DNA from 4 places in the Herbaspirillum sp. 1173 genome. Region 3 is predicted to be linked to each of the others. Evidence: predicted binding sites of a transcription regulator. Region 3 holds the regulator's gene; each other region holds the start of a gene.
The links. Region 3 encodes sigma-54, which starts transcription at its own class of promoters, with help from an activator protein. Its sites were predicted from a motif close to TGGCANGNAANCTGCTTT; they were not measured.

Region 1 (5,766 bases), on a different contig from region 3:
CAGGCCGCCTGCGAATACTTGTAGCCCTCGGGCGTGAGCCAGCCATACAGCGGCATGCCGAATTGCCCCAGTTCGCCATTGACCGGCTTGGGATTGCGCACCGGAATATCACCCGCGCGCAGGGCCGAGACCACAAACTGGTACGGCGTCTTGAATTGCGTCTGGTAATTGCTGCGGGCCCAGAATTGCGGACTGTCGAACAGGGTCTGCAACACGGCCCGGATATCGCCATGGCTGGCCAGGAATTTCTGCGCCAGCTTGTTCACCAGCGCCGGATCGGGTTGGTCGGCGACGAAGTATTCCACCAGCTGGGTCGAGATGAAGCGTGCCGTCGACGGATGATTGGCCAGGATGTCCAGCGCCGCCTCTCCTTCCTGATAGCCGCTCGCCTGCAGCGGTTTGCCGAGGAAGATCTTGGGGCCGTTGTCATGCCGTTGCGCGGCGAAGCGGAAGGGCGAGGCACCGGCCTTCATGGCGTCCACATCGATGGTCCAGCCGGAGAGAATGCGCGCCAGCGTGATCACGTCGGCCTGCTGATAGCCACCATTTACGCCCAGCGTATGCAGCTCCATCAGCTCGCGTGCGTAGTTCTCGTTGAGCCCCTTGAAACGCCCGCGCGCACCGGGCGTGCCGGCACCGCTGGAGAGCCAGTTGTCGAGGTAGTAGAGCATCGCCGGATGATGCGCCACCGCCCCCAGCAGATCGCGGAAGTTGCCCAGGGCATAGGGGCGGATGGCGTTCTTTTCATAGTCGCCCACCCAGTAGCGCACCCACTCCTTGCCTTCGAAGACGTTGAAGTGATTGGCCCAGAATTCCGTCATGACTTCTTCCAGCTGGCGCGGGCTTTCGCTGGCCTGCAGCAGCCGCGCCATGTGGAATTGCGGCGTCAGTTCGCGCGGCGCGCGCTGGCGCGCGGCCTGCTGCTCTTCCTTGCTGGCGCTGCGGTCGAAGGAGGGCGGGCCATAGTCGACGAACAACTGTGCCGGCGTCATCTGCAGCCCCGGCAGCGCCGCCAGGCGCGCCTGCAAGTCATCGGGCAGGGGGATGCGCTCGGGATGCAGTTGCTGGTCGATGTAGCGCTTCACGCCCATGCGCTCCACCTGCTCCAGATCGCCGGGACGCGGGCCATAGGCGAGCCGGTTGAGTACGTGCAGGGCGCGCTCCTGTTCCGACAGCGGGGCACTGGCGGAAGTCGGTCCAGCCGCCTGGGCCTGCCCCAAGGTGCAGGCAACCAGTGCCAGCATCAGCCAGGCTGAACGTGAAGGAAAAAGCTGCTTGAAGGGCGCTTGCATCGACGAGCCTCGCGAGGTCGAAAATTGGGGAGAACAGCTGCAGGCCAGTATGGTGATGGACTTGCACGCGGGCTGTAATAAAGTGTAATGCGCGGGTCTGGCCGCACCGCGATCCCGTGCTGCTGCGGCCGAGCGCCACTGTAGCGCAGCAAGCATTGTTCTTCATACAGGGTGTTACAAAGCTGACGCCTTCGTCAGCTTCCCGCAAGCGCGGTAAAGTATAAAAATTCTGCGATTTGTCACTGTTTTTCAGACGATTCTTATGCGCCGGAAGGCGGCGCTCGACCACAATAACGCCTTCGTCAGCGGCTGCATCAGAAGGGGGGCTGATGATGCACCGCAGCGGCTTCACATGATCAGAATACGAGGGGATAGCGCATGACATGGACCTTGGCATCGGCGTTGCGCATCGCGCTGCTGGACGACCACGCCGTGGTGCGTTACGGCCTGGCCAAGCGTCTGGCCGAGGAGCCGGATTTCACCGTGGTCGGCGCTTTCGCCACCAGCAAGGAGCTCATGGCAGCCCTGCGCGCCTCGCCGGCCGATCTGCTGCTGATCGATTATTCGCTGGGCAGCAATGACATCGACGGTCTCAACCTGATCCGCGCCTTGCGCGTGCGCTTTCCGCGTTCCAAGATCCTGGTGACCTCGGCCGACAGCAGCCCGGCGACGGTGGCCATGGCGATGAAGGCGGGGGCACGCGGTTTCGTCAGCAAATCGCAGGAGCTGGCCGAACTGATCCTGGCCATCCGCACCATCAGCCGGGGACGCGAATATCTCAACAGCTCCATGACCCGCGAGCTGGCCATCATGCAGGCCGCCGAAGCGGCCACGCGCAGCCAGCCCGAAGTGCGCCCGCCGCGCCGGCGACCGCGCGGCACCGACGTCTCGCCGGACTCGCTGTCGGACATGCCCAGCCTGTCGCCGCGCGAACGGGAAGTCCTGCGCTGCTGCCTGGACGGCATGTCGGTCACCGACATCGCGGAAAAATTCGCACGCAGCGTCAAGACCATCAGCGGGCAGAAGCAATCGGCCTTCCGCAAGCTGGGCGTGCGCAGTGACAACGAACTGTTCAAGATCGAATACCAGATCAAGGAGCTGTAAATGCCGCACCAGAGGGAAAGCGCCACTACCGGGCAACGTGAACCGGCCGTGCTGCTGGTCGATGATTCCGTCACCATTCGTTACGCCATCCAGAACCGCCTGCAGCGGCTCGGCTGCCAGGTCGATTGCGTGGCCGATGGCGGCAGCGCATTGGCCGCCATCCGGGCGCGGCCCTACGGGCTGGTGCTGCTGGATTGCTTCCTGCCCGACATTCCCGGTCAGGAAGTCGCCCGCCAGGTGCGGCAGCTGGAACAGACGCAGCGCCAGCGTCCTTATACGCCGCTGATCGGCATTTCCGCCGAAACCGATGCCCTGCATGTGCAGCGCTGTCTGGACAGCGGCATGGACGGCATGCTTCCCAAGCCCTTGCAGACCCAGGCCATCCGGCGCCTGCTGGCCCTCTGGTGCGATCTCGACAATGAGGAGGATGGCCAGGCCATGACGCCTGAACAGGAATATGGACAGGATCTGGACCGGCTCTTCCTGCAAACCACCCGCAACGATCTGGCGGCGCTCGAACAGGCCAGCCTGCAGGGCGACAGAGGAAGGATGGTGCAGCTCGCACATCGCATGAAGGGAGCCGCCCTGACCATGGGCCGACTGGAACTGGTGGCGCTGCTGGATTGCGTGGAAGAAGCGCTGCGCGCCGAGGCCGATGGCCAGGCCGCCATCAGCCTGCTGCTGCAGTCGCTGGCCAGTGCCCTGCAGGCGCGCAGCCTGCAGGCCTGATTCCGTCAGATTCGTTCAGGCACCCGCCCACGGCAGGCCGGCCTTGCACCAGCCCTCGATGGTCTTGCGGTGGCCGTTGGCGTCCTTGTTGCCTTCAAAGCCTTCCAGGATATCGAAGCACTGCGTGTAGCCGTTTTCCGTGGCCAGCTTGGCGGCATGCTTGGAACGCACGCCCGAGCGGCACAGGAACAGCAGCACTTCACCGGGCCGGGCGACTTCCTGCAGTTGTTCGAGGAACTGCGGATTGGGCTTGCCCTCGGGGTAGAGATTCCATTGCACGGCCAGATGCTGTCCGGACGGGATCTGGACCACGCCGACCCAGTCACGCTCGGCGCGGGTGCGCACGTCGACCAGCTTGATGGCGGGATCGGACTGCAGCAGGGCCAGGGCTTCCTGCGGGGTCACGGCACCGGCATAGGGCAGTTGCCCGTCGGTCGCGCGTTGGGTGGCAGTGCTGAGAATCGAATCGTTGCTCATGGGTAAAGCCTCTGAAGAAGAAAGAAGCGCGTACAAGGAAGCGCAGGAATGCCGGTGAAAGCCCCTGAAGCGCAACGAAGCCAGTGAAGGCAATGTGCACCCAGGGGAGATGATTTTAAACAATATAAACAGTTAGGCAATTTTCCCAAGCTGGTGCACGCATGGCAGTTCATCCGGGGGCTGCCCCAACACGGCGCATGCGCTATAGTGGTGCAATTCATATCCAAATCCACGAATATGCATTTTATTGGTGCGTTATTGGTAAATCGCACTAAAATAATGCATATCTGCAGTGCCTCTGCACCGCGCGCAGCGCCCCAACTGGCGCGTCCTCCCTAAAAACTTCCATTATTGGCGCACCCGAAAGGTTGGTGGCATGGAATCTGCTATCATCCGCGACTGAGTTCGGCGCAAGACCGTTGTATCAAATGCAAAGATCCAGTCGCAGAAAACGGCTCAACACCCCAATTTATACTACTTCCTCGTTTTAGGAGATTCGCATGGCAAGGACGGCCGCAGAGGTTTTGAAGATGGTGAAGGACAACGAAGTCAAGTTTGTCGACTTCCGTTTCGCTGACACCCGTGGCAAGGAACAGCACGTTTCCGTGCCTGTTTCGCATTTCGACATCGACAAGTTCGAATCCGGTCACGCCTTCGACGGTTCGTCGATCGCCGGCTGGAAGGGTATCGAAGCCTCCGACATGCTGCTGATCCCGGACCCGAACACCGCCAACATCGACCCGTTCATGGAAGAGACCACCCTCTTCATGCAATGTGACGTGATCGAGCCGTCCGACGGCAAGGGCTACGACCGCGATCCGCGTTCCATCGCCAAGCGCGCTGAAGCCTACCTGAAGTCCTCCGGCCTGGGCGACACCGCCTACTTCGGTCCGGAACCCGAATTCTTCATCTTCGACGGCGTCCGTTGGGGTGCTGACATGTCCGGTTCCTTCGTCAAGATCGACTCCGAAGAAGCTTCCTGGAGCACCGGCGCCAAGATCGAAGGCGGCAACTCCGGCCACCGTCCGACCGTCAAGGGCGGCTACTTCCCGGTTCCCCCGGTCGACAGCTTCCAGGACATGCGTTCGGAAATGTCCCTGATCCTGGAATCCCTGGGCATCCCCGTCGAAGTGCACCACCACGAAGTTGCTGGCGCTGGCCAGAACGAACTGGGCACCAAGTTCTCGACCCTGGTCGAGCGCGCTGACTGGACCCAGACCCTGAAGTACGTGATCTGGAACGTCGCCCACACCTACGGCAAGACCGCAACCTTCATGCCCAAGCCCCTGGTTGGCGACAACGGCTCCGGCATGCACGTGCACCAGTCGGTCTGGAAGGATGGCAAGAACCTGTTCGCTGGCGACGGCTATGCCGGCCTGTCCGAGTTCGCGCTGTACTACATCGGCGGCATCATCAAGCACGCCAAGGCCCTGAACGCGATCACCAACCCCGGCACCAACTCGTACAAGCGTCTGGTCCCCGGCTTCGAAGCTCCGGTCAAGCTGGCCTACTCGGCCCGCAACCGTTCCGCTTCGATCCGTATCCCGCACGTGGCGAACCCGAAGGGCCGCCGCATCGAGACCCGTTTCCCGGATCCCCTGGCCAACCCGTACCTGTGCTTCTCGGCCCTGCTGATGGCCGGTCTGGATGGCGTGCAGAACAAGATCCACCCGGGCGAAGCTGCCACCAAGGACCTGTACCACCTGCCGCCGGAAGAAGACAAGCTGATCCCGACCGTCTGTGCTTCGCTGGATGAAGCCCTGGAGCACCTGGACAAGGACCGCGAGTTCCTGACCCGTGGCGGCGTGTTCACCGACAGCATGATCGATGCCTACATCGAGCTGAAGATGCAGGAAGTCCAACGCTTCCGCATGACCACGCACCCGATCGAATTCGACATGTACTACTCGCTGTAATCGAATCCGCATCCGGAGAAAAAGGGGAAGCTTGCTTCCCCTTTTTTTATGCGCGGCGCACCGCCTGCTGCAGGGCAGTGCGCCCGAAAATTGCTAGTCAAAACAGATCCAGTACAACATCCGCCGCGGCAAGCCTTTGCAAGATGCAGCCAGACCGGCACGAGACGACATGACCCCAGGCATCAAGAATCCTCCCATGAAGACACCGCTCCCATCCCTCGATGGCCTCGACCTGCTGGCCTCGGCCG
Region 2 (5,766 bases), on a different contig from region 3:
TCCAGCAGCGCGCCTTGCTGGAGGCTTCCCTGCAGGCCCTGCAATCGGTGCTGCAAGCTTCCCTGCGCATCGCCCCGGCACTCATCGTCGGCCTGCCGCTGAAGGTCGATCACCAGCTCTACAACTGCGCGGTGGTCGTGCATGCCGGCCGCATCCTGGGCGTGGTGCCCAAGAGCTACCTGCCCAACTACAGCGAATTCTACGAAGCGCGCCAGTTCAGCAGCGCCGATTGCGCCGTCACCCGCCGCACCCGCCTGCTGGGCCAGGACGTGGACTTCGGCAGCCATCTGCTGTTCGAGATCGGCAATATCCCTGACTTCCGTTTCCATATCGAGATCTGCGAAGACGTCTGGGTGCCGATCCCGCCGTCTTCCTTCGCCGCGCTGGCCGGTGCCACCGTGCTGGTGAACCTGTCGGCCTCCAACATCGTGGTCGGCAAGTCGGGCTACCGCCATCAGCTGGTGTCGCAGCAATCGGCGCGCTGCCTGGCGGCCTATCTGTATTCGTCGGCGGGCAATGGTGAATCCACCACCGACCTGGCCTGGGATGGCCAGGCCCTGATCTGCGAGAACGGTGAACTGCTGGCCGAGTCCGAGCGCTTCGCCGAAGGCGGTCACGTCATCTATGCCGACATCGACCTGGAGCGCCTCTCGCGTGAACGCTTCCACCAGACCACGTTTGGGCAGTCCGTGCGCCGCCATGCGGAGGAAGTGCGCCGCTTTGAAGTGGTGCGCTTCGACGTGCAGGTGCCGCTGGACCAGGATTTGCCGCTGCAGCGCCGGGTCGCGCGCTTCCCCTATGTGCCGGCCAACGCCGAACAGCGCGAACTGCGCTGCCGCGAGGTCTATAACATCCAGGTGCAGGCCCTGGTGCAGCGCCTGTCGTCCTCCAACATCAAGAAGGTCGTCATCGGTGTCTCCGGCGGTCTCGATTCGACCCATGCGCTGCTGGTCTGCGCCAAGGCCATGGACAAGCTGGGCCTGCCGCGCGCCAACATCCTGGCCTATACCATGCCGGGCTTCGCCACCAGCAGCCGCACGCTGGTGCAGGCGCATCAGCTGATGGCGCAAGTGGGGTGTTCGGCGCAGGAGATCGATATCCGTCCCAGCTGCGAACAGATGCTGAAGGATCTGGATCACCCGTATTCACGCGGCGAGCCGGTCTATGACATCACCTTCGAGAACGTGCAGGCCGGCGAGCGCACCAATCACCTGTTCCGCCTGGCCAATCATCACGGTGCCATCGTCATCGGGACCGGCGACCTGTCCGAACTGGCGCTGGGCTGGTGCACCTACGGCGTGGGCGACCACATGTCGCATTACAACGTCAACGCCAGCGTACCCAAGACCCTCATCACCCACCTGGTGCGCTGGGTGGCGGAATCCGGTTCGCTGGAACTGAAGCAGCCGGAAGTGCTGATCCACATCCTCGAAACCGAAATCAGTCCGGAACTGGTGCCGGGCGCCTCCGACGGCGAACCGGGCCAGCGCACGCAGGATTTCATCGGCCCTTACGAGCTGCAGGATTTCAATCTCTACTACATCTTGCGCTATGGCTTCACGCCGGCGAAGGTGGCCTTCCTGGCGCACAGCGCCTGGCAGGACCGCAGCATCGGCCACTGGCCCGATGGCCTGCACGGGGCGCGCAACCAGTACACCTTGCCGCAGATCAAGAAAAACCTGGGCATTTTCGTCTATCGGTTCTTCAAGACCAGCCAGTTCAAGCGCTCCTGCGTGCCCAATGCCCCCAAGGTCGGTTCGGGCGGCTCGCTCTCGCCGCGTGGCGACTGGCGCGCACCCAGCGATGGCGAGGCCACCGTCTGGCTGCAGGATCTGGAGCGCATTCCCGATCTGGAGACCTGAAAAACGGCTTTTTATGGCCCGGCTGGCTCAAGAAGGTTGAAAGCCGGGCACGCCTGATTGACAATGTGCAAGTGGGCAGGACGCCACGGTCTTGCCAGTAAAATAAGAACAAAGGTTGTATCCGCTATTCAATAGATCGTTGAGATCGTTTCTTTACGACATACCAAGAGAGGAATTGCCATGAAACAAGTGACCGCCATCATCAAACCGTTCAAGCTGGACGAGGTGCGTGAATCCCTCGCCGAAGTCGGCGTCACGGGCCTGACGGTCACCGAAGTGAAGGGCTTCGGACGGCAGAAGGGCCACACCGAACTCTATCGCGGTGCCGAATACGTGGTCGACTTCCTGCCCAAGGTCAAGATCGAGGTCGTGGTGGACGACAAGGTGGTCGAGCAGGCCGTGGACGCCATCATCAAGGCCGCCCGCACCGGCAAGATCGGCGACGGCAAGATCTTCGTGCAGGAAGTGGAGCAGGTGATCCGTATCCGTACCGGCGAAACCGGCCCGGATGCCGTCTGATCCACAGATCTCCGCGCATTGCGAAAAACCGGCCACTGGCCGGTTTTTTTACGTCCTCAGAAAAGCGCTCAGGGTGTGGCAGGCTGTTGCTGCACGCTGTCCCAGGCTGCGCCAGATTGACACAGCGTGACACTGGCGCTGGCGCAAGAGCCGCTTGCAGAGCGGGTTTGCAGGCTGGCATGCGATTTGCCATCTTGAGGGGTGAACGTCCGCTGCGGCCATGATCGCGGCGGGATTTCAACCATAACCCGAACGGAGACGACATGAACCTGGCAGACATCAGCAAACTCGGCGTACGCGATCCCTTCAAGCAACGTTACGACAACTTCATCGGTGGCAAATTCGTGCCGCCGGTCAAGGGCGAATACTTCGAGAACATCAGCCCGGTGATCGGCCGCGCCTTCTGTGAAGTGGCGCGTTCCAGCGCCGAAGACGTGGAACTGGCGCTGGACGCCGCCCACGCCGCCAAGAAGAGCTGGGGCAAGACTTCCCCCGCCGAGCGCGCCAACGTGCTGCTCAAGATCGCCGACCGCATGGAAGCCAACCTGGAATTGCTGGCCACCGCCGAAACCCTGGACAACGGCAAGCCCATCCGCGAAACCATGGCCGCCGACATCCCGTTGGCCATCGACCACTTCCGCTATTTCGCCGCCGCCGTGCGCACTCAGGAAGGCAGCATCTGCACCATCGACAGCGACACCTACGCCTATCACTTCCATGAACCGCTGGGCGTGGTCGGCCAGATCATCCCGTGGAACTTCCCCATCCTGATGGCGGTGTGGAAGCTCGCTCCGGCGCTGGCCGCCGGCAACTGCGTGGTCCTGAAACCGGCCGAGCAGACGCCGGCTTCCATCATGGTCCTGATCGAACTGATCGCCGACCTGATCCCGCCGGGCGTGGTCAACATCGTGCAGGGCTTCGGTGTGGAAGCCGGCAAGCCGCTGGCCTCCAACAAGCGCATCGCCAAGATCGCCTTCACCGGCGAGACCACTACCGGCCGCCTGATCATGCAGTACGCCTCGCAGAACCTGATCCCGGTGACCCTGGAGCTGGGCGGCAAGTCGCCCAACATCTTCTTCGCCGACGTGCTGGACAAGGACGACGAATTCTTCGACAAGGCCCTGGAAGGCTTCGCCATGTTTGCGCTGAACCAGGGCGAGGTCTGCACCTGCCCCTCGCGCGTGCTGGTGCAGGAATCGATCTATGAGCGTTTCATCGAACGTGCCTTGAAGCGCGTGGCCGCCATCAAACAGGGCAACCCGCTGGACAAGAGCACCATGATCGGCGCGCAGGCCTCGCAGGAGCAGTTGGAAAAAATCCTCTCCTACATCGACATCGGCAAGCAGGAAGGCGCCAAGGTGCTGGCCGGCGGCGGACGTGAAGAACTCGGCGGCGACCTGGCCACCGGTTACTACGTCAAGCCGACCGTCTTCCAGGGCAACAACAAGATGCGCATCTTCCAGGAAGAAATCTTCGGCCCCGTGGTGTCGGTGACCACCTTCAAGGATGAGGAAGAAGCCCTGGCCATCGCCAATGACACCTTGTACGGCCTGGGTGCTGGCCTGTGGACCCGCGATGGCACCCGTGCCTTCCGCATGGGCCGCGAAATCCAGGCCGGCCGCGTGTGGACCAACTGCTATCACCTGTATCCGGCGCATGCGGCCTTCGGTGGCTACAAGCAATCCGGCATCGGCCGCGAGAACCACAAGATGATGCTGGATCACTACCAGCAGACCAAGAACCTGCTGGTCAGCTACAGCCCCAAGGCGCTGGGCTTCTTCTGATCACGTAATTTCGTTTGACTCCTTGCAGCAAGGCAGCTTCGGCACCGGTCCGCAACTCGCGCGGCCGGTGCCGCTTTTATTGGCAGATCCAGACTCAACAGGAGAGCGGCGAATGAATGCATTGCCCAGGGTGACGGCCACCGAGGCCACGGTGGAGTTGCTGCGCCAGTTGAAGGCGCGGCATGGCGAGCTGATCTTTTTTCAATCCGGTGGCTGCTGCGATGGCAGTGCGCCGATGTGCTATCCCGCCGGCGACTTCACGCTGGGCGATACCGACGTGCATCTCGGGGAGATCGATGGCGTGCCGTTCTACATCGGCGCCGACCAGTTCGAATACTGGAAACACACGCAACTGATCATCGACGTGGTCAGCGGCAACGGCGGCATGTTCTCGCTGGAGAACGGCAGCGGCAAGCGCTTCCTGACGCGCTCGCGGCTCTTTACCGATGAGGAATACGACGCGCTTGCCCCGCTCAGTGCCCGCGTGACTTGAAGCGGCGATAGAGCGTATTGCGCGACACCCCCAGCGCCTTGGCGGCGGCGCTGACGTTGCCGTCATGGGTGCGCAGGGCGCGTTCGATGGCGGCCCATTCGCTGTCGTGCATGGAGAGCGGCTTTTCGTCCGTTTCTTCATGCGCTGCCGGGGCCGGCATGCCGCAAGCCGCCTGCAGCGGCGCTGCCTCGTCCAGAAAGTCATCTGGCAGGTGTTCCACCCCTATCCAGGCCTCGCCATCGGCCATGGCCAGGGCGGTGCGGATCAGGTTGGACAGTTGCCGCAGGTTGCCCGGCCAGCGGCTGGATTGCAGCAACGCCAGGGCCTGGGCATCGAAGCGCGGCGCGTGACGGCCGCCTTCCTGTTCCAGGATGCGGTCGATCAGGGCGCCCAGGTCGCTGCGCTCGCGCAAGGCGGGCAGTTTTACCGGCAAGCCATTGATGCGGTAGTACAGGTCTTCACGGAAGGCATGGCGCGCCGCCATTTCTCGCAACGGCTGGTTGGTGGCGCATACCAGAGCGAAGTCCACCGGAATCACGCGCTGGCTGCCCAGCGGCGTCACCGCGCGTTCCTGCAGCACGCGCAGCAGGCGGCCCTGCAGGGCCAGCGGCATGTCGCCGATTTCATCGAGGAAGAGAGTGCCGCCCTGGGCTTGCGCGATCTTGCCCAGTGCGCCTTTGCGGCGGGCGCCGGTGAAGGCGCCGTCTTCATAACCGAAGAGTTCGGCCTCGATCAGGTTCTCGGGAATGGCCGAGCAATTCACGGCCACGAAGGGCGCGGCGCCGCCCCGGGTTTGCGTGGTGTGGAAGCGCGCGCTTTCGCGGTGGATGGCCTGGGCCAGCCACTCCTTGCCGGTGCCGGTTTCGCCGGTGATGAGGACCGGGATGTCGCGGTCGATCACCTTGCGCAACTTGGCGATGATGGCGCTCATGCGGGCGTCCCCGGTATCGAGGGCTTGCAGTCCGCCGCGCGGCTGGCCCGGATGGGGGCGCACAGGTGGGGCCGGACGAGCAGATGGGCTGGCGGGCAGTACTTCCGGTGCCTCGGTCACGGCTTCCCGCGCATTCTGGAAATGCTGGTCGCGCAGCCGCAGTTCGGCGCGGCCATG
Region 3 (5,766 bases):
AGCACCCTGCCCGCTGCCGCGCTCGCCAAGGCGGCAACGATCCGCCTGATGATCTTCGACGTGGATGGTGTGCTCACCGATGGCGGCCTGTTCTACGGCGAGGACGGCGAGGCCTTCAAGCGCTTCAACGCGCTCGATGGCCACGGCATCAAGATGATGCAGCAATACGGCACCGCTGCCGCCATCATCACCGCGCGCCAGTCGCCCTATGTGCTGCGCCGTGCGCGTGATCTCGGCATCGCCCATGTATTCCAGGGCATCCACGACAAGCGCCAGGCCTTCGAACAGCTGCTGCAGCAGGTGCAGTTGACGCCGCAGGATTGCGGCTACCTGGGCGACGACATCATCGACCTGCCGGTACTGACCCGCGTCGGATTCAAGGCCTGCGTGGCCAACGGCCATCGCGAGGTGAAGTCGCGCAGCGACTACGTGACACAGGCCAGCGGCGGCCATGGTGCCGTGCGCGAGATCTGCGACCTGGTGCTGGCTGCACAAGGCAACTACGAGGCGGCCCTCGCGCCGTACCTGGCATGAGCGGGCGCAGCGGAGAACGCAACGCCGAGCGCATCCGCCTGGCGGTGATCCTGGTGATCCTGATCGCCGGTGCCCTGGGCAGCTTCTGGGTGATGCAGGCCATGCGGGCCGCGGGTGACCAGCAACCGGCGCAGCGTCCGCGTGGCAAACCCGACTACTACCTGGAAAACTTCAACTACGTGCGCATGGGCCCGACCGGTCTGCCGCGCTATGACGTTGCGGGAACGAAGATGGTGCACTACCCCACGGATGACTCCTTCGAGATCACCAAGCCGGTGGTGCACAACCTGGACCAGAACCAGGCACCGATGGAGCTTTACTCGGATACCGCGCGCGTCACCGACGACCAGACGCAGATCCACATGTACGGCAACGCCAACGCCATCCGCGCGCCCTACAAGGGCCGCGAGCAGATGCACCTGGTGTCGGAATACCTGCTGCTGTTGCCTGACGATGAAATCGTCAAGACCGACAAGCCGGTGGCCATGACCATGGGCACCACGCGCCTGAACGGCGTGGGCATGGTGGCCAACAATGCGACCCAGGTGGTGCAGCTGTTCGGCAATGTCCGCGGCTATTACGAGCCCACTCCGAAGAAACGCTAAGCCGGATGACTCCGGGATAAAAACGCCAAGAACCGATCAGACAGGAACCCAATGAAACGCTCATTCTTACTGCCGATGCTGATGCTGGCTGCCGTGTGCGGCGTGGCCAACGCCGAGAAGGCGGACTCCACCAAGCCGACCAACATCGAGGCAGACCAGATGGTCTACGATGACGTGCGCCAGGTGAAGACCTTTACCGGCAACGTGGTCATGACCCGCGGCACGCTGATCATCAAGGCCGGCCGCGTGGTATTGACGACCGACCAGTACGGTTATGAAAATGCGGTGCTGTATGCGGCCCCTGGCGCGCTGGCCAACTTCCGCCAGAAGCGTGACGGCGGTCCCAACCTGTGGATCGAAGGCCAGGCCGAGCGCATCGAGTATTCGGAGCAGACCGAAATCTCCAAGCTGTTCCAGCGCGCGCACATCCAGCGCATGGACGGCGATCGCATCACCGATGAAGTCAACGGCGAATTCATCTCCTATGACAGCCGCGCCGAATTCTATTCCGTGAACAACACCGCCACCGGCGAGAGCAAGCCGGGCGCAGGCCGCATCACTGCGGTGATCCAGCCCAAGAATCCGCCGCCGGCAGGCAGCACCGCGCCGGCCCAGCCTGCGGGCAAGAACAACGCTGCGCAGCCTGCAACGCGTCGCGACAGCGGAAAGGACCAGTGACAATGGTAGCCAGCTCGCTGGTCGTTCGCGGCCTGAAGAAAAGTTATGGCGCGCGCCAGGTGGTGCGCGATGTCTCGATGGAATTGCGCAGCGGCGAGGTGGTCGGCCTGCTCGGCCCGAATGGTGCCGGCAAGACCACTTCGTTCTACATGATCGTGGGGCTGGTGCCCTCCGATGGTGGCGAGATCGACCTCGATGGCGCGTCCATTTCGCGCATGCCGATCCACAAGCGTGCCACCATGGGCTTGTCCTACCTGCCGCAGGAAGCCTCGGTATTCCGCAAGCTGACGGTGGAAGACAATATCCGCGCCGTGCTGGAACTGCGCCAGGAAGAGGGCAAGCCGCTCTCGCGCGATGAAATCGAAGGCCGCCTCAACAACCTGCTGCACGAACTGCAGATCGAGAAGCTGCGCGAAAGCCAGGCGCTGTCGCTCTCGGGCGGTGAACGCCGGCGCGTCGAGATCGCCCGCGCACTGGCCACCGATCCGCGCTTCGTGCTGCTGGATGAACCGTTCGCCGGTATCGACCCGATTGCCGTGATCGAGATCCAGCGCATCGTGCGCTTCCTGAAGGAACGCGGCATCGGCGTGCTGATCACCGACCACAACGTGCGCGAAACGCTGGGCATCTGTGATCGCGCCTACATCATCAACCAGGGCACGGTGCTGGCCAGCGGCAATCCGGAAGAGATCATCGCCAACGAGTCGGTGCGCCGCGTGTATCTGGGCGAGCATTTCCGCATGTAAGCGGTGCAGTCGGCTTGCCCGATACGCTTGAAGAAATACAGAGTGCACATCACGTAATACGCAACAAGCAATACGCAATACGCAACGACCGGCAGAGCAACCAGCGGGCCACGCCGCTTTCAGAAAGACAGATGAAACAGTCGCTCCAGTTACGTACCTCGCAGCACCTCGCATTGACGCCGCAACTGCAGCAGTCGATCAGACTGTTGCAACTGTCGACGCTGGAACTGCACCAGGAACTGGAACAGATCCTCTCCGATAATCCCCTGCTGGAACGCCTCGACGACGCGCTCGACAATTCGGTACGTCTGCTGGCCGATGGCGCGGTCTCCAGTTCGCCCTCCAGCGGCGTTGCCGAAACCAGTCACGAAGGCAGCGGCGAAGCGGCCCCGGCCGCCAGCGATGGCGATTCCAGCTTCGACTACCAGGACAACGCGCCGGAAGCCGGTGTCACGGGGGATGCCGACTGGAGCTTCGACGACGTCGCGCGCAGCGGCAAGTCGCCAGACGATGATGATGCCCGCCCGCAACTCGAAGCGCACGAACTGACCCTGCGCGAACACCTGCTGGAACAGATCCGCGTGACCGCACGCACCCTGCGTGATCGTGCGCTGCTGGAACTGCTCACCGATGCGCTGGACGAGAGCGGCTATCTGGAAGAGCCGCTCGAAGACATCCTCGCACGCCTGCCCGAAGAGCTGGGCATCGACATGGAAGAGCTGTCGATTTCGCTCAAGCTGCTGCAGAGCCTGGACCCGGCGGGTGTCGGTGCGCGCAGTGCCGGCGAATGCCTGGCCCTGCAGATCCGCCGCCTGCCCAAGATTCCCTTCGTGACGCGCAAGCTGGCCTTGAGGATCGTGGAGGATTACCTGCCGCTGTTTGCACAACGCGATTTCAACAAGATCAAGAAGGCACTGGATTGCGATGACGAAGACCTGCGCGAAGCGCAGGCGGTGATCCGCCAGTGCCGTCCGCATCCGGGTGCGGAATTCGCGCGTGATGCCTCGGACTATGTGGTGCCGGACGTGATTGTCAAGCAGACAAAGAACGGCTGGCAGGTCATGCTCAACCATGAGGTCATGCCCAAGCTGCGCGTCAATGCGATGTATGCCAGTGCATTGAAGCAAGCCAAGGGAGAAGGTTCGCTGTCGTCGCAGTTGCAGGAAGCCAAGTGGCTCATCAAGAACATGCGGCAACGTTTCGATACAATTTTGCGCGTCGCGCAGGCTATTGTGGAACGTCAAAGAAACTTCTTTTCACATGGGGCAGTGGCCATGCGCCCCCTTGTGCTGCGTGAAATTGCTGATACACTGGGTCTACACGAGAGCACCATCTCTCGCGTGACGACTCAGAAATACATGCTCACTCCGCATGGAATGTTTGAGTTGAAATACTTCTTCGGTAGCCATGTCGCGACTGAAACCGGAGGTGAAGCATCCTCCACCGCGATACGGGCGCTGATCAAACAGTTGATAGGAGCCGAGAACCCGCAGACCCCATTATCCGATAGCAAGATTGCGGATATGCTGGCAGAACAAGGCATGGTGGTCGCGCGACGCACAGTCGCCAAATACCGCGAAGTGTTGAAGATTCCGCCGGTCAATCTCCGCAAGTCCCTCTGAGTTTTTCCTCAGTTTTTCTGCAGTACCGTTGCTGTGTTCAGGCAAGCATCCGACTGATGCCCGCGCCATCCGACACGAAGACCGTGCCCGTGGTACAGCTGCAGCAGGATCGATTGCACGAACCTCCAGTGACTTCACGATAGGAGTCTTGTATGAATCTGACCATCAGTGGACACCACCTCGAACTGACCCCCGCCATCCGGGAATACGTGCAAAGCAAGCTCTCGCGTATCAAGCGCCATTTCGACAACGTGATCGACGTCAGCGTGATCCTGAGCGTAGATAAACTCACAGAAAAGGAAAAGCGCCAAAAAGCGGAAATCAACGTCCACATCAAGGGGAAGGATCTACATGCGGAAAGCATCGCACACGACCTCTACGCTGCCATTGACACGCTGATCGACAAGCTCGATCGCCAGGTCATCAAGCACAAGGACAAGTTGCAGGAGCATCACTCCATGGCCAAGCGCCTGCCGGACGAAACGCCGGAGGATGCGGTGGCCGGAGCGGCATAAGCCAGGACACCCTCGGCAAGCCACCTCGCAGCCGCAAGGCTGCTGAGAAAGCCAGCCGAATTTCATGAGGAAGGGGCGCGCAAGCGCCCTTTTTCATTTGCGGCCGCCGAACTGGCCAAGCCTGTGGAAAAGATATAAATCATTGCGTAAAGCAACTTTTCCACCGCCGCTGCTGACGATGATGCAAGGGACGGCTTGAATGTCTTCACGGCACCCTCATCTTCAACACAAGAATTTGCATACGATATAAATTATTTCCTCGATGCAATTTTTTGCCCGTTCAGACAGGCCACCAGCATGCAGGCGATTTCAACGCGCCCGCCGGCTTTTCCCTATAATGTCGGGCAATCCCATTTTTAAAGGCACAGCCATGAGCGACGTCCAATCCTGGATCAAAGAAACCGTGACCCAAAACCCCGTGGTGCTGTTCATGAAGGGCACTGCACAGTTCCCCCAATGCGGCTTTTCCGGCAAGGCCATCCAGCTGCTGAAGGCCAGCGGTGCCGAGAACATCGTCACCGTCAACGTGCTGGAAAGCCCGGACGTGCGCCAGGGCATCAAGGAATACTCGAACTGGCCGACCATTCCCCAGCTGTACGTGAAGGGCGAATTCGTCGGCGGCTCCGACATCATGACCGAGATGTACGAGTCCGGCGAACTGCAGACCCTGATCAAGGGCTGAGTTTTACTTGCCTGACTGACTCATGAGCAGTTCTTCCAGCCAGCCGCGCCAGCGCCTGATCGTTGCGATCACCGGTGCCACCGGTGCCATCTATGGCGTGCGGCTGCTGGAGCATCTGCGCAAGCATGGCCAGGTGGAAACGCACCTGATGGTGTCCGAAGCTGGCGTGCTCAATCTGCATCAGGAACTGGACATGCGGCGCAAGGATGTGGAAGCGCTGGCCGATGTGGTGCACAACGTGCGCGATGTCGGCGCCTGCATCGCCAGCGGCTCGTTCGCCTCCACCGGCATGGTGGTGGCGCCCTGTTCGATGAAGACCCTGGCCGCCGTAGCGCATGGACTGTCCGACAACCTCATCACCCGCGCTGCGGATGTGGTCCTGAA
Region 4 (5,766 bases), on a different contig from region 3:
GCAGCACGCGGCCCAGCTTGGAGGTGACGATCATGCGGCACAGGACCAGGGCACCGAACAGCAGCGCCAGCGTCACCAGGTACAGCACCGCCTTGGTGGCCGGTGCGGTGATGGTGAAGCCGAGGATGCGCTTGAAGTCGGTGAAGCCGTTGTTGCCGCCGAAGCCGGTATCGTTGCGGAAGAACAGCAGCATGAAGGCGAAGGTCATCGCTTGCGTGATGATGGAGAAATACACGCCCTTGATGCGCGAACGGAACGCGAAGTAACCGAACACGAAGGCCAGCAGACCCGGCACCAGCACCACCAGCAGCATGGAGAACCAGAAGTGGTCGGTCATCCACCAGTACCAGGGATAGGCCTTCCAGTTCAGGAACACCATGAAGTCAGGCAGGTTGCTCTGGTACACGCCGTCACGGCCGATGGCGCGCATCAGGTACATGCCGTGGGCGTATCCGCCCAGTGCGAAGAAAACGCCATGCCCCAGCGAGAGGATGCCCGTGTAGCCCCACACCAGGTCGAGGGCCAGCGCAGCCATGGCATAGCACATGAACTTTCCGACCAAAGCGACGGTGTAGGAGGACACGTGCAGCGCGCTATCTGCGGGGAACAGCAGGTTGCACACCGGCAGCAGTGCCAGCACGATGGTGCAGATGACGATGCCGGTCCAGGACGGGCGATTGAACAGCGAGGGGCGCATGATCATGGTGCTCATTCCACGCTCCTTCCCTTGAGTGCGAAGAGGCCTTGCGGACGCTTCTGGATGAATACGATGATGAAGACCAGGATGGCGATCTTGGCCAGCACGGCACCGGCCATCGGTTCCAGGAATTTGTTGACTTCGCCCAGGCCGAAGGCTGCGATGACGGTCCCGGCCAGCTGGCCCACGCCACCCAGCACCACCACCATGAAGGAGTCGACGATGTAACCCTGTCCCAGGTCGGGACCGACGTTGCCCAGCTGCGAGAGGGCCACGCCACCGAGACCGGCGATGCCGCAACCGAGGCCGAAGGTCATCATGTCGATCTTGCCGGTGGACACGCCCACGCAGTCGGCCATGCGGCGGTTCTGGGTGACGGCGCGCACGAACAGGCCCAGGCGCGTCTTGTTCAGGATCAGCCACACCGCGAACACCACGAAGAGCGCGAAGAACACGATCACGATGCGGTTGTAGGAGAGCACCAGCGAACCCAGCACGGTCACGCCGCCCGACATCCAGCTCGGGTTGGCCACTTCCACGTTCTGCGCACCGAAGATGGAGCGCACACCTTGCATCAGCATCAGGCTGATGCCCCAGGTGCAGAGCAGGGTTTCCAGCGGACGGCCATAGAGCCAGCGGATCACCAGGCGCTCCAGCGCGATGCCAACCGCTGCGGCCACGATGAAGGCGGCCGGCAGTGCCACCACCAGATACGCATCGATGGCACCGGGGAAGAATTTGCGGAACACCAGCTGGCACACGTAGGTGGTGTAGGCACCGATCATCAGCAGCTCACCGTGGGCCATGTTGATGATGCCCATGAGGCCGAAGGTGATGGCCAGGCCCAGCGCGGCCAGCAGCAGCACGCTGCCCAGCGAGACGCCATAGAACAGCTTGCCGGCGAAGTCGACGATGGCCAGGTGGCGGTCCAGTGCGGAGAGGGTGCGCACTGCTTCGATACGCACGCCTTCATCGGCTTCGACGTAGGAGCCATCGGGATTCTTGGCCAGCATGTTTTCCAGCACCGGCTTCAACGAGGCATTGGTGGTCTCGGCCAGTTTCTTGACGGCCGCGCGGCGTGCCGCCGGGTCGGCCGAATGCAGGTTGGCGGTGGCTTGCACCTGCTGCAGCACGTCCTTGATCTGCGGATCGCTTTCCTTGGCGAGCGCTTTTTCGATCAGCGGGATCTGCGCCGGGTCGGCATTCTTGAGCAATTCACCGGCGGCGGCCAGGCGCTGGTCGCGCTGCGGTGAGAGCAGCTTCAGGCCCGAGAGCGCGCCATCGACAGCACCGCGCAGGCGGTTGTTGACGGTGATGCCTTCGGCGTCATCGGGCGCCGGGCCGGTCTGGTCATTGGCCGGATTGAACGCCTTGCCCGCGTCGTCGACGATGAGCACGTCACCGGCGGGGGTGACGTAGAGCGCGTCGCTGTTCAAGGCGTTGAGGATCTTGAGCGCGTCTTCATTGGCCAGCGCGGCAATCTGGTTGACGGCGTCGATGCGCGCGTCGGGGTCGTCTCCGCCAAGGGGCTTGAGCAGGGCCGGATCGATGGCTGCGAACGCCCCCAGGGCGTGGACGCAAAGCCAGGTCGCGAGCAGCCCGCGTAGGAACTGGATGGCTGGTTTCATGGTCGGTGTGCGCCTCGAAGCGCGGGCCGGTCAATGCGGTGGCCGGGGCGAGTCGTCGGGCGGTTTTCTTGTGGAGGGAGATGCATTGCGGCGGACGGAGCGCCTTCCATACGCCGTCCGGCGGCGTACGGAAGGCGCTCCGAAGAACGCCATGAACTACAACAACCGCAAGCTTAGTTCTTCTGCTTGCTTTCGTTGCCCGGGATGTACGGGCTCCAGGGTTGTGCGCGGATGGTGGTCTTGGTCTTGTAGACCACGTTGAACTGACCGTCCGCCTTGATTTCGCCGATCATGACGGGCTTGTGCAGGTGGTGGTTGGTCTTGTCCATTTCCAGCGTGTAGCCCGACGGTGCCTTGTAGGTCTGGCCACCCATGGCGGCGATCACCTTGTCGGTGTCGGTGGACTTGGCCTTTTCCACGGCCTGTGCCCACATGTGGATGCCGACGTAGGTGGCTTCCATCGGGTCGTTGGTCACGACGGTATCGGCGTTGGGCAGGTTCTTGGCCTTGGCGTATTCCTTCCACTTCTTGATGAAGGCGGTGTTGACCGGATTCTTCACCGATTCGAAGTAGTTCCAGGCGGCCAGGTGGCCCACCAGCGGCTTGGTATCGACACCGCGCAGTTCTTCTTCACCCACCGAGAATGCCACCACCGGCACGTCGGTCGCCTTCAGGCCGGCGTTGCCCAGTTCCTTGTAGAAGGGCACGTTGGAGTCGCCGTTGATGGTCGAGATCACGGCCGTCTTGCCACCTGCGGAGAACTTCTTGATGTTGGCCACGATGGTCTGGTAATCGGAGTGGCCGAACGGGGTGTAGACCTCGTCGATGTCGGAATCCTTCACACCCTTGCTGTGCAGGAAGGCGCGCAGGATCTTGTTGGTGGTACGCGGATAGACGTAGTCGGTGCCCAGCAGCACGAAGCGCTTGGCGCCGCCGCCTTCCTTGGACATCAGGTATTCCACGGCGGGAATGGCTTGCTGGTTGGGGGCAGCACCGGTGTAGAAGACGTTCTTCTCCAGTTCTTCACCTTCGTACTGCACCGGGTAGAACAGCAGGCTGTTCAGTTCCTTGAAGACCGGCAGCACCGACTTGCGCGACACCGAAGTCCAGCAGCCGAAGACTACCGAGACCTTGTCCTGGGAGATCAGCTGGCGGGCCTTTTCGGCGAACAGCGGCCAGTTCGAGGCGGGGTCGACCACCACCGGTTCGAGCTTCTTGCCCATCACGCCGCCGGCGGCGTTGATTTCGTCGATGGTCATCAGGGCCACGTCCTTCAGGGACGTTTCGGAAATCGCCATGGTGCCCGACAGCGAGTGCAGGATACCGACCTTGATGGTGTCGGCAGCGAAGGCCGAAGGCAGCCAGGAGGATGCGGCCAGTGCGAATGCGCCCAGAGCGGTGGCTTTCAGTACGGTACGACGTGACATGTGGTGCTCCCTCGAGAAAAGTTTTGGAAGATTTTTTTCACTGCCCAGTCGCTTTAGCAGATTGCGTGCCAATGCCCCGCCAAGGGCCTGCGGGCTGCATCAAAGCGGGGCGGGGAGGGGCACGGTGCGGGAAGAATGTTGTCAGGCACGCCAGGATTGCGCACCAAAGCCGAGCGCCATTGTCGACAGTCCCATGTCGCTGCGGCAACACTCACCAGCCTGGCGCTCGGCGGTGCGCGATCTTGGTGCGCCGCGCAAAGCGCCAGTGGAGGCGGGTTTGCGGCAAGTGGATCAACTTCCTGAGGGGTGAGACAGATTGTTCACAATAGTGAGCACATCCTGAACGATGGGGCAGCAGGCGGCGTGATCCATTGCGGTGCCTGCCCGGCGCTTGGGCCGGAAGATGGTCCTGGCGGACCACCCTCCGGCGCGGGATCAGCGCAGCAGCACGTGCTGCATGAACTGGCGCAAGGGGAATTCGATCATGTTCTGCAGGGTCACCGGCAACTCCAGCGGCCGCATGATCATCTTGATGGTGGTTTCGGGCTTGAGATTGACGCGCACGGTACGGCTCATGCGCGAGGCCAGTTCCTTCACGCGCGCCGGATCGGCGGCCAGTTCCGGCTTGTACACCATCACCACGTGACGGATGGCGCAATCGGCGTCCTCGCTCTTCAGTTCCAGGGTGCGGCGGCTGAGGGTGCCGAAGACGCGCGAGCGGCCGATGTTTTCTTCGCGGCGATAGCGGCGGAAGTACTGGTAGAAATGCTTGTAGTGATTGACCTCGTCATTGGCGATGAGCCCGGCCAGGTGCTTCAGGACCGGCTCGTCGGTGGCCCGCGCCAGCGCCCGGTAATAGGTGGAGGTGCCGGTCTCGACCACGCAGCGCGCGGCCAGCTCCTGGGCCCGTGTCGGTTCGAGCAGCTCGACCTTGCAGTATTGCGAATATTCGTTGAGGAAGCCCTGGTAGGCGCGCGGCCAGTCGAACTCCGGCCAGACATGCTCGACATAGGCGCGCAGGGCCGCGCCGTGCTGCAGCTCTTCCTGTTCCCATTGCTCGCGCAACCAGGTCTCGACCTCGGCATCGCCTTTGTAGAATTCCACCAGGTTGTGGGTGTAGAGGTCGGAACCGCTTTCGACGAAGGAAGCGCAGGCCACCAGGTAGAACAGGTCTTCATTCTGCCGCACCCGCTCGCGGTCGATGCGGCTCAGGTCGATGTCATCGATGGTCCAGTGTTTTTTTTCTTGGCGACTCGGGTTCATCTGCTATACCTCTCTTCTCAAAGTGATGGTGGGCATAGCGATATGATGCAGCGCGATGACATTGGTTCAGGGCCGCCGCCGGCGTCTTGACGCAACTTTGCAAAGCGTCGCGCGACGTCAGCATTTCGTCAGGTGGACCGGTCCGGGCGACTCTACCCGATCACAGGTTGCTGGTCGCGTCACTGCCCAGCACCACGCGGTTGCGGCCCTGGTACTTGGCGTGATACAGCGCCTGGTCGGCCACGCGCAGCAGTTGTTCGGCGCTGGTGTGCTCATCCGGCTGCAGCGAGGCCACGCCGATACTGGCCGTGATGTAGCCGAAGGGCGAATCGGCATGCGGCAGCTTGAGTTCGAAGATGGCCTGGCAGATGTGCTCGGCCTGCTGCAGGGCATGGGCGGTATCGCTCTCGGCGATGATGACGCAGAACTCCTCGCCGCCATAGCGTGCTACCAGGTCGGTAGCGCGGCGCGAACTCTTCTGCAGCACGCGCGCCACGATGCGCAGGCATTCGTCCCCGGCCACGTGGCCGTAGCGGTCGTTGTATTTCTTGAAGTAATCCACGTCCAGCATCAGGAGCGCCAGCGCATGGCCGGAGCGCACCGAGCGCCGCAGCTCGCTGTCGAGTACTTCGTCGAAGCGACGCCGGTTGGCCACCCCGGTCAGGCCATCGGTGGCCGAGAGCGCTTCCAGCTTGCGATTGGCCAGCTCCAGCTCGCGCGTGCGGCGGGCGACCTGGTCTTCCAGTTCTTC

Region 1: glnA (type I glutamate--ammonia ligase) is a predicted target of sigma-54. The motif match lies at 3,975-3,992, and genes of this name have one in related genera.
Region 2: adh (aldehyde dehydrogenase) is a predicted target of sigma-54. The motif match lies at 2,557-2,574, and genes of this name have one in related genera.
Region 4: urtA (urea ABC transporter substrate-binding protein) is a predicted target of sigma-54. The motif match lies at 3,806-3,823, and genes of this name have one in related genera.

What each region holds. Positions count from the first base shown of each region.
Region 1 is NZ_JAVDSP010000001.1:1,673,169-1,678,934, reverse strand. It holds gene J2X56_RS07475 (DUF1800 domain-containing protein) at 1-1,244, opposite strand, end outside; gene J2X56_RS07470 (response regulator transcription factor) at 1,671-2,396, shown strand; gene J2X56_RS07465 (response regulator) at 2,397-3,125, shown strand; gene J2X56_RS07460 (rhodanese-like domain-containing protein) at 3,141-3,602, opposite strand; gene glnA (type I glutamate--ammonia ligase) at 4,103-5,518, shown strand; gene glnL (nitrogen regulation protein NR(II)) at 5,715-5,766, shown strand, end outside.
Region 2 is NZ_JAVDSP010000001.1:39,067-44,832, forward strand. It holds gene J2X56_RS00180 (NAD(+) synthase) at 1-1,862, shown strand, start outside; gene J2X56_RS00185 (P-II family nitrogen regulator) at 2,043-2,381, shown strand; gene adh (aldehyde dehydrogenase) at 2,645-4,165, shown strand; gene J2X56_RS00195 (DUF779 domain-containing protein) at 4,278-4,658, shown strand; gene J2X56_RS00200 (sigma-54-dependent Fis family transcriptional regulator) at 4,639-5,766, opposite strand, start outside.
Region 3 is NZ_JAVDSP010000010.1:107,133-112,898, forward strand. It holds gene J2X56_RS23590 (HAD family hydrolase) at 1-534, shown strand, start outside; gene lptC (LPS export ABC transporter periplasmic protein LptC) at 531-1,139, shown strand; gene lptA (lipopolysaccharide transport periplasmic protein LptA) at 1,191-1,817, shown strand; gene lptB (LPS export ABC transporter ATP-binding protein) at 1,820-2,563, shown strand; gene J2X56_RS23610 (RNA polymerase factor sigma-54) at 2,695-4,185, shown strand; gene hpf (ribosome hibernation-promoting factor, HPF/YfiA family) at 4,338-4,700, shown strand; gene J2X56_RS23620 (hypothetical protein) at 4,763-4,909, opposite strand; gene grxD (Grx4 family monothiol glutaredoxin) at 5,071-5,382, shown strand; gene J2X56_RS23630 (UbiX family flavin prenyltransferase) at 5,405-5,766, shown strand, end outside.
Region 4 is NZ_JAVDSP010000005.1:367,576-373,341, reverse strand. It holds gene urtC (urea ABC transporter permease subunit UrtC) at 1-712, opposite strand, end outside; gene urtB (urea ABC transporter permease subunit UrtB) at 709-2,325, opposite strand; gene urtA (urea ABC transporter substrate-binding protein) at 2,499-3,752, opposite strand; gene J2X56_RS18430 (ferritin-like domain-containing protein) at 4,188-5,015, opposite strand; gene J2X56_RS18425 (diguanylate cyclase) at 5,176-5,766, opposite strand, start outside.